One region of the uncultured Idiomarina sp. genome, then DNA from elsewhere that is predicted to be linked to it. Evidence: predicted binding sites of a transcription regulator. Region 1 holds the regulator's gene; the other holds the start of a gene.
The links. Region 1 encodes NrdR, which represses ribonucleotide reductase genes. Its sites were predicted from a motif close to AAACACNANATNTNGTGTTT; they were not measured.
Positions count from the first base shown of each region.

Region 2: a site for NrdR is predicted at 2,128-2,147, ahead of nrdA (class 1a ribonucleoside-diphosphate reductase subunit alpha). Genes of this name have one in related genera too.

Region 1 covers NZ_CAXGLS010000009.1:60,225-63,646, forward strand. Annotated here, with positions in the region: gene ribBA (bifunctional 3,4-dihydroxy-2-butanone-4-phosphate synthase/GTP cyclohydrolase II) at 1-615, opposite strand, end outside; gene ribD (bifunctional diaminohydroxyphosphoribosylaminopyrimidine deaminase/5-amino-6-(5-phosphoribosylamino)uracil reductase RibD) at 624-1,745, opposite strand; gene nrdR (transcriptional regulator NrdR) at 1,738-2,187, opposite strand; gene glyA (serine hydroxymethyltransferase) at 2,208-3,422, opposite strand, start outside.
Region 2 covers NZ_CAXGLS010000010.1:15,563-18,984, reverse strand. Annotated here, with positions in the region: gene gyrA (DNA gyrase subunit A) at 1-293, opposite strand, end outside; gene ubiG (bifunctional 2-polyprenyl-6-hydroxyphenol methylase/3-demethylubiquinol 3-O-methyltransferase UbiG) at 444-1,178, shown strand; gene ABNS04_RS04385 (HAD-IA family hydrolase) at 1,196-1,858, shown strand; gene nrdA (class 1a ribonucleoside-diphosphate reductase subunit alpha) at 2,185-3,422, shown strand, end outside.

The DNA.
Region 1 (3,422 bases):
GGTTTTCTCGCGCACTGAGCGATACTCGATCAAGTCAGCAATAGTACCCACTTTAATATCGTGTGCTTCGGCAAACTTTTCTAGGTCCGCCCGGCGCGCCATGGTGCCGTCTTCATTAAGCACTTCGACAATCACTGCAGCAGGTTCATAGCCGGCTAGGCGCGCGAGATCACAACCGGCTTCCGTGTGCCCCGCACGGTTGAGTACACCGCCCTGCTTAGCTTTCAGTGGAAATATATGACCCGGCATTACCAAGTCTTCCGGCTGAGCATTACGTGCTACGGCTGCTTTCACTGTTTGTGCGCGGTCAGCTGCCGAAATACCTGTAGTCACACCCTCGGCGGCCTCAATGGATACCGTAAAAGCAGTCGAGTATGGCGCATTGTTGCGATCAACCATCAGCGGCAGGTTAAGTTGCTTACAACGTTCCTCGCTGAGGGTCAGGCAGATCAGTCCCCGACCATAACGCGCCATGAAATTTATCGCTTCAGGGGTCACGCAGTCTGCTGCAAGAATAAGATCGCCCTCATTCTCGCGGTCCTCGTCATCCATTAGAATGACCATCTTACCTTGCTTGATATCTTCAATAATCTCTTCTGTCGAATGCAATGACATAATAGTTCCTACTTCATTGGCTGAGCGATCACGCGAATATCCTCGCCGACCATTCTGCGCTCAAGCACGTTAAATGAGAGCGCATCATCGAGTTGAGTCAGTTCCTGCAACGCAATCATACTGCGTGCGTCACTGCCTAATACTTTGTTGGCTTGATAATAGACCAGTTCATTCACTACCTGAGCGTTAAAAAGAGCACCCGCTAACTGAGCTCCACACTCGGTCCATACCAAATTAATCTCACGCAATGCGAGTTCTTTCAGTGCGTCATGTAAGTCTACGCGACCCTGGCTATCTGCTTTAGCAATAATCTCGTGGCAATGACGATGTCGAGAAGCAGGAGCTTCCGTAGTGCGGACGACAAATACAGGCGTTTCAACCTCAAATAGTCGCAAATCATCATGAATGCGGTTTTTCCCGTCAATAATCACACGCACGGGCTGCTTGAAAAATAATGGTTTTTCGATCCCGTCAGGCCACTGTTCAGGGCGTACATTCAGTCTCGGGTTATCCACCAGCACCGTATCCGCGCCAGTTAATATTGCGTCGGCTTGTGCACGCCATACCTGAACGTCAGCACGCGCTGCAGCACCGGTAATCCATTGGCTCACACCGTTACTCAGCGCCGTACGTCCATCAAGTGAGCTCGCCAGCTTAACGCGCACATAAGGTAATTGAGTCTGCATACGATGAATGAAACCCGGATTCAACTGACGCGCTGCAGTTTCAAATAAACCAACACGCACTTCGATATCAGCATCGTGTAATTTATGAATGCCACGACCTGATACAATCGGATTGGGATCTTGCATCGCGATAACCACGCGAGCTACTTCCGCATTAATCAATGCATCAACACAGGGCGGTGTGCGACCTTGGTGACTGCATGGCTCAAGCGTAACATAGGCGGTTGCATGTTTGGCTTGTGTGCCAGCCTGGCGTAACGCAAAGACCTCGGCGTGGGGTTCGCCCGCCTTCTGATGCCAACCTTCGCCAACGATACTGGCGTCTTTTACGATGACACAACCGACGGCAGGATTAGGTCCAGTCGTAAAGCGCCCTTTTCTTGCCAATTCCAAGGCGCGATGCATATAAAGATGGTCGCGCTTATCTTGTGCCAAACTAATCATTGAGCCGCGCGATCTCCTCGCCGAACTCTTTGATATCCTCAAAAGAGCGATAGACCGAAGCAAAACGAACGTATGCGACTTTATCGATTTGCTTAAGGTTATCCATCACCAGGTTGCCAATAAAGTTAGAGGTAATCTCTCGCTCGCCGGTTGCACGGATACTGGATTTGATTTTATTAACCGCTTGTTCCATTTTTTCGAGACTGACCGGACGTTTTTCAAGCGCACGTAATAGCCCACTGCGAAGCTTATCTTCATTAAAAGGTTCACGCCCACCGTCTGTTTTAATTACACGGGGCATTACCAGTTCAGCAGTCTCAAATGTTGTAAAGCGCTCGCGACAATGGCTACATTCTCGGCGTCTGCGCACCGATGCACCGTCCCCTACTAACCGCGAATCGATGACCTTGGTATCTTGTGTTCCGCAGAATGGACAGTGCATAGCGCGCTCCTTTTCAAACGTTATTTATAAACTGGAAACTCGGCACATAACGTTTTGACATCGTTACGAACGCGATCAATCGTCTCTTCGTTATTAATGTCATCTAATACATCGCAAATCCAATTAGCCACTTGCTCAGCTTCTGCTTCCTTGAAGCCGCGACGAGTAATTGCAGGTGTACCTAGACGAAGACCGGAAGTGACGAACGGCGAACGCGGGTCGTTCGGTACCGCATTTTTGTTGACCGTAATGTATGCACGACCTAATGCAGCATCGGCATCTTTACCCGTAATGTCTTTGTCGATTAAATCAACGAGGAACAAATGGTTCTGCGTGCCATTCGATACGATTTTATAGCCACGTGCTTGCAGCGCTTTAACCATCGCATTAGCGTTCTTTAGCACTTGTTCTTGATACGCTTTAAATTCAGGCTCAAGGGCTTCTTTAAACGCCACCGCTTTCGCTGCGATAACGTGCATCAATGGACCACCTTGATTACCTGGGAATACCGCACTGTTTAATTTCTTGTGCAGTTTCTCATCATCTTTGCCAGACAAGATCAGACCACTACGCGGACCTGCGAGGGTTTTATGTGTTGTCGTTGTTACTACGTCTGCGTAAGGAATTGGACTTGGGTATACACCTGCAGCAACCAGACCCGCTACGTGCGCCATATCTACCAACAAATAAGCACCCACTTCGTCAGCAATTTGTCTGAAACGCTGCCAATCAACAATACCCGAGTATGCAGAGAAACCAGCAACGATAACCTTCGGCTTATGCTCTTTAGCTAACTCTTCAACTTGGTTGTAATCGATTTCACCGGTTTCTTCTGAAATACCATATTGTACGGCATTGTAAAGCTTGCCCGAGAAGTTAACACCCGCACCGTGCGTCAGATGGCCACCGTGTGCCAAACTCATTCCCAAGAAGGTATCACCGGCTTCCATAAGTGCCATGAATGCAGCCGTGTTGGCTTGTGAGCCTGAATGCGGTTGTACGTTCGCGTATTTAGCACCAAACAATTCTTTAGCACGTGCAATCGCGAGATCTTCAACTACGTCCACATATTCACAGCCGCCATAGTAACGCTTATGAGGATAACCCTCGGCGTATTTATTAGTTAACTGTGAACCTTGTGCCTCTAGCACACGCGGGCTGGTATAGTTTTCTGAAGCAATCAGCTCAATGTGTTGTTCTTGACGCTCAACTTCCTGACTCATTGCTTGCCATAA
Region 2 (3,422 bases), on a different contig from region 1:
AGCGAGAACGGTTGTGCCATACGCACGATGGTATCATAAACCGCACTGTCGCCATGTGGGTGATATTTACCGATAACGTCACCCACCACACGGGCAGACTTTTTATAGGGTTTGTTGAAGTCGTTCCGCAATTCATTCATCGCGAAAAGTACGCGACGATGCACGGGTTTCAAACCATCCCGAACATCTGGAAGCGCTCGACCCACAATCACGCTCATCGCGTAATCAAGATAAGAACTTTTTAATTCATCCTCGATATTGATGGGTGAGACTTCTCTAGCCAGATCGCTCATATATGTATCCCTAAACTCAAGCTATACTTAATCGTTGTTATAATTAATCAGGTATTGTACCCGTCACGGGGTGAACACGCACCCTCTTTTTCAAAAACGTCCGCTGATGTAAACTCTATAGAAGTTACGCCAATTTGGAACCTCTAACACATGTCAGAACGAGCCTCTTTAAGTGCCCTTAGCAATAACGTTGACGAAAAAGAAATCGAAAAATTTTCCGCCCTTGCTTCGCGATGGTGGGACACCGAAGGCGAATTCAAACCGCTGCATCAAATTAATCCATTGCGATTAACCTTTATTGAACAGCAAGTAGGCGGGTTATTCAACAAGCATGTTGTTGATGTGGGTTGCGGTGGTGGTTTATTAACCGAGGGTATGGCGAGTCGTGGCGCTCAGGTAACGGGTATCGACCTTGCGCATGACTCGTTAGAAGTCGCTCGACTTCACGCTTTAGAGTCGCAACTCAGTGTCAATTACCAGCAAATAAGCGCTGAAAACTTTGCTGCGGAACATACCGCACAGTTTGATGTCGTCACATGTTTGGAAATGCTCGAACACGTTCCTGACCCTGCCGCCATTGTTGGTGCTGTATGTGAGATGGTGAAACCGGGCGGTTACGCTATTTTCTCTACGTTGAATCGTAACGTGAAATCTTGGCTGCTAGGTATTGTGGCGGCTGAGCATGTTTTACGGTGGGTGCCTAAAGGGACTCACCAGCATCAACGATTTATCAAGCCTTCTGAATTACTGCGTATGACAGATGTACATGGATTGCAAGCAATGAAGATGAATGGCATCGTATATAAGCCATTGCAAGGCTTTATGCTAGACGAGCATGATGTTGACGTTAATTACATCGTTGCACTTCATAAACCAGGCCGTTAACTCATTAGGGAACTCGCGTGAACAAACATCCGGTAGCTGCAGTTTTGTTTGACCTCGATGGTACATTATTAGATTCAGCACCGGATTTGGGCTTTGCGCTCAATCAAGTCTGTCGTGAAAATGGACTTCCGGAGATACCCGCAGAGGTATTTACGCCTGTTGCTTCGCACGGTTCTCGTGGGTTATTAGGTTTAACGCAATTGGATGAAGATGCGCTACTTGCGCTAAAACCAAGGTTTCTCGATATTTATCGCAACAACTTAGCGCTTCACAGTAAGTTATTTGACGGCGTTGAGACGTTACTGAGTTCGCTTCGCCGCAATCAGATTAAAATAGGCATCGTCACCAATAAACCTGAGTTTCTTACTCACCCTCTGATTGCGCAGTTTGAAGCGCTACAAAGTATTTCGGTAGTCGTCTGTGGTGATACGTTGGAAGAAGCCAAACCGTCACCCAAACCACTTTACTACGCAGCAGAACAACTTACTGTGGACCCCAAGGACTGTGTGTATATAGGCGATGCAGAACGCGATATCGTGGCCGGGCGTAATGCAGGTATGGTGACGGTACTCGCAGAGTATGGCTATATCTCTAGTACTGACCAACCACAACAATGGTTAGCGGACTACACCATCGCTCACCCCAATGCCTTGATGGAGCTACTCGCTTTACCAAAGTAGATGTTCTAAATCGTTCATTTTTTAATAGTTTTTATGACACCTTTTTTGCATAGAACGCTTGTTTCTAAAGTCATGATTTTTTCAACTAAAAAATTATAAAATTTACACTTTCACGCAAGCCTATGCACGATAAGCGCTTGCAAAATTTCAAGCGGCTTTAAACGAATATTTACTACTAAATAGACTTGATCGATGTGCGGGTTGTATCTAGTATGCCTGTAACACATCGACTACTAGATATTGTGTTCATTTGGTGTACAGACCGAAAATCACACAATATCTTGTGGCCACAAATCTATAACAAACAGCTAAGAGTCGGCGCTAAAATGAACGAGCAACTTTTCGTTACCAAACGCAGTGGTCAACGCGAACCGCTGAATTTAGATAAGATTCATCGTGTCATCATGTGGGCTGCAGAAGGCCTTAATAATGTCTCTGCTTCTCAAGTCGAAATTAAGTCGCATATTCAGTTCTATGATGGGATCAAAACCGAAGATATCCATGAGACCATTATCAAAGCAGCAGCGGACCTAATTTCAGAGGAAGCGCCTGACTATCAGTATATGGCTGCGCGTCTGGCCATTTTTCACTTACGGAAGCGTGCGTACGGCAAGTTTGAGCCCCCTCGCCTCTACGACCATGTGAAGAAAATGGTTGATGAGAAGCGTTACGACGCACACTTGCTAGAAGATTTCAGTGAGCAAGAATTCGACCAGATGGACGAGATCATTGATCACTGGCGTGACATGAACTTTTCATACGCTGCGGTTAAGCAACTAGAGAATAAGTACTTGGTGCAGAACCGAGTCACCGGTGATATCTACGAAAGTGCTCAGTTTCTTTATATTTTAGTGGCTGCTTGTTTATTCGCTAATTACCCTAAGTCCACTCGCATGGACTACATCAAGCGCTTTTATGACGCGACATCAACGTTCAAAATATCGTTGCCAACGCCTATCATGTCTGGCGTGCGTACGCCGACCCGCCAGTTCAGTTCATGTGTATTGATTGAAACGGGTGATAGCCTTGACTCAATTAACGCGACAGCCAGTGCTATTGTTAAATACGTATCGCAACGCGCGGGTATTGGTATCAATGCCGGACGTATTCGCGCACTCGGTAGCCCTATTCGCAATGGTGAAGCGTTCCATACGGGTTGTATCCCATTCTATAAGTATTTCCAAACTGCTGTGAAAAGCTGTTCTCAAGGCGGTGTACGTGGTGGCGCGGCAACGCTGTTTTATCCGCTGTGGCACCTTGAGATTGAAAACCTGTTGGTACTTAAAAACAACCGTGGTGTGGAAGAAAACCGTGTTCGCCATCTCGACTACGGTGTGCAGTTCAATCGCTTGATGTATCAACGCCTCGTCAAAGATGACTTCATCACACTGTTTAGTCCATCGGATGTGCCTGGCTTGTATGACGCATTCTTTGAAGATCAAGAAGAGTTCGAGCGTCTCTACGTCCAATACGAAAACGATGAAAATATTCGTAAGAAGCGTATTAAAGCCATCGAGCTGTTTAGCTTGTTTATGCAAGAGCGTGCGAGCACCGGCCGAATTTA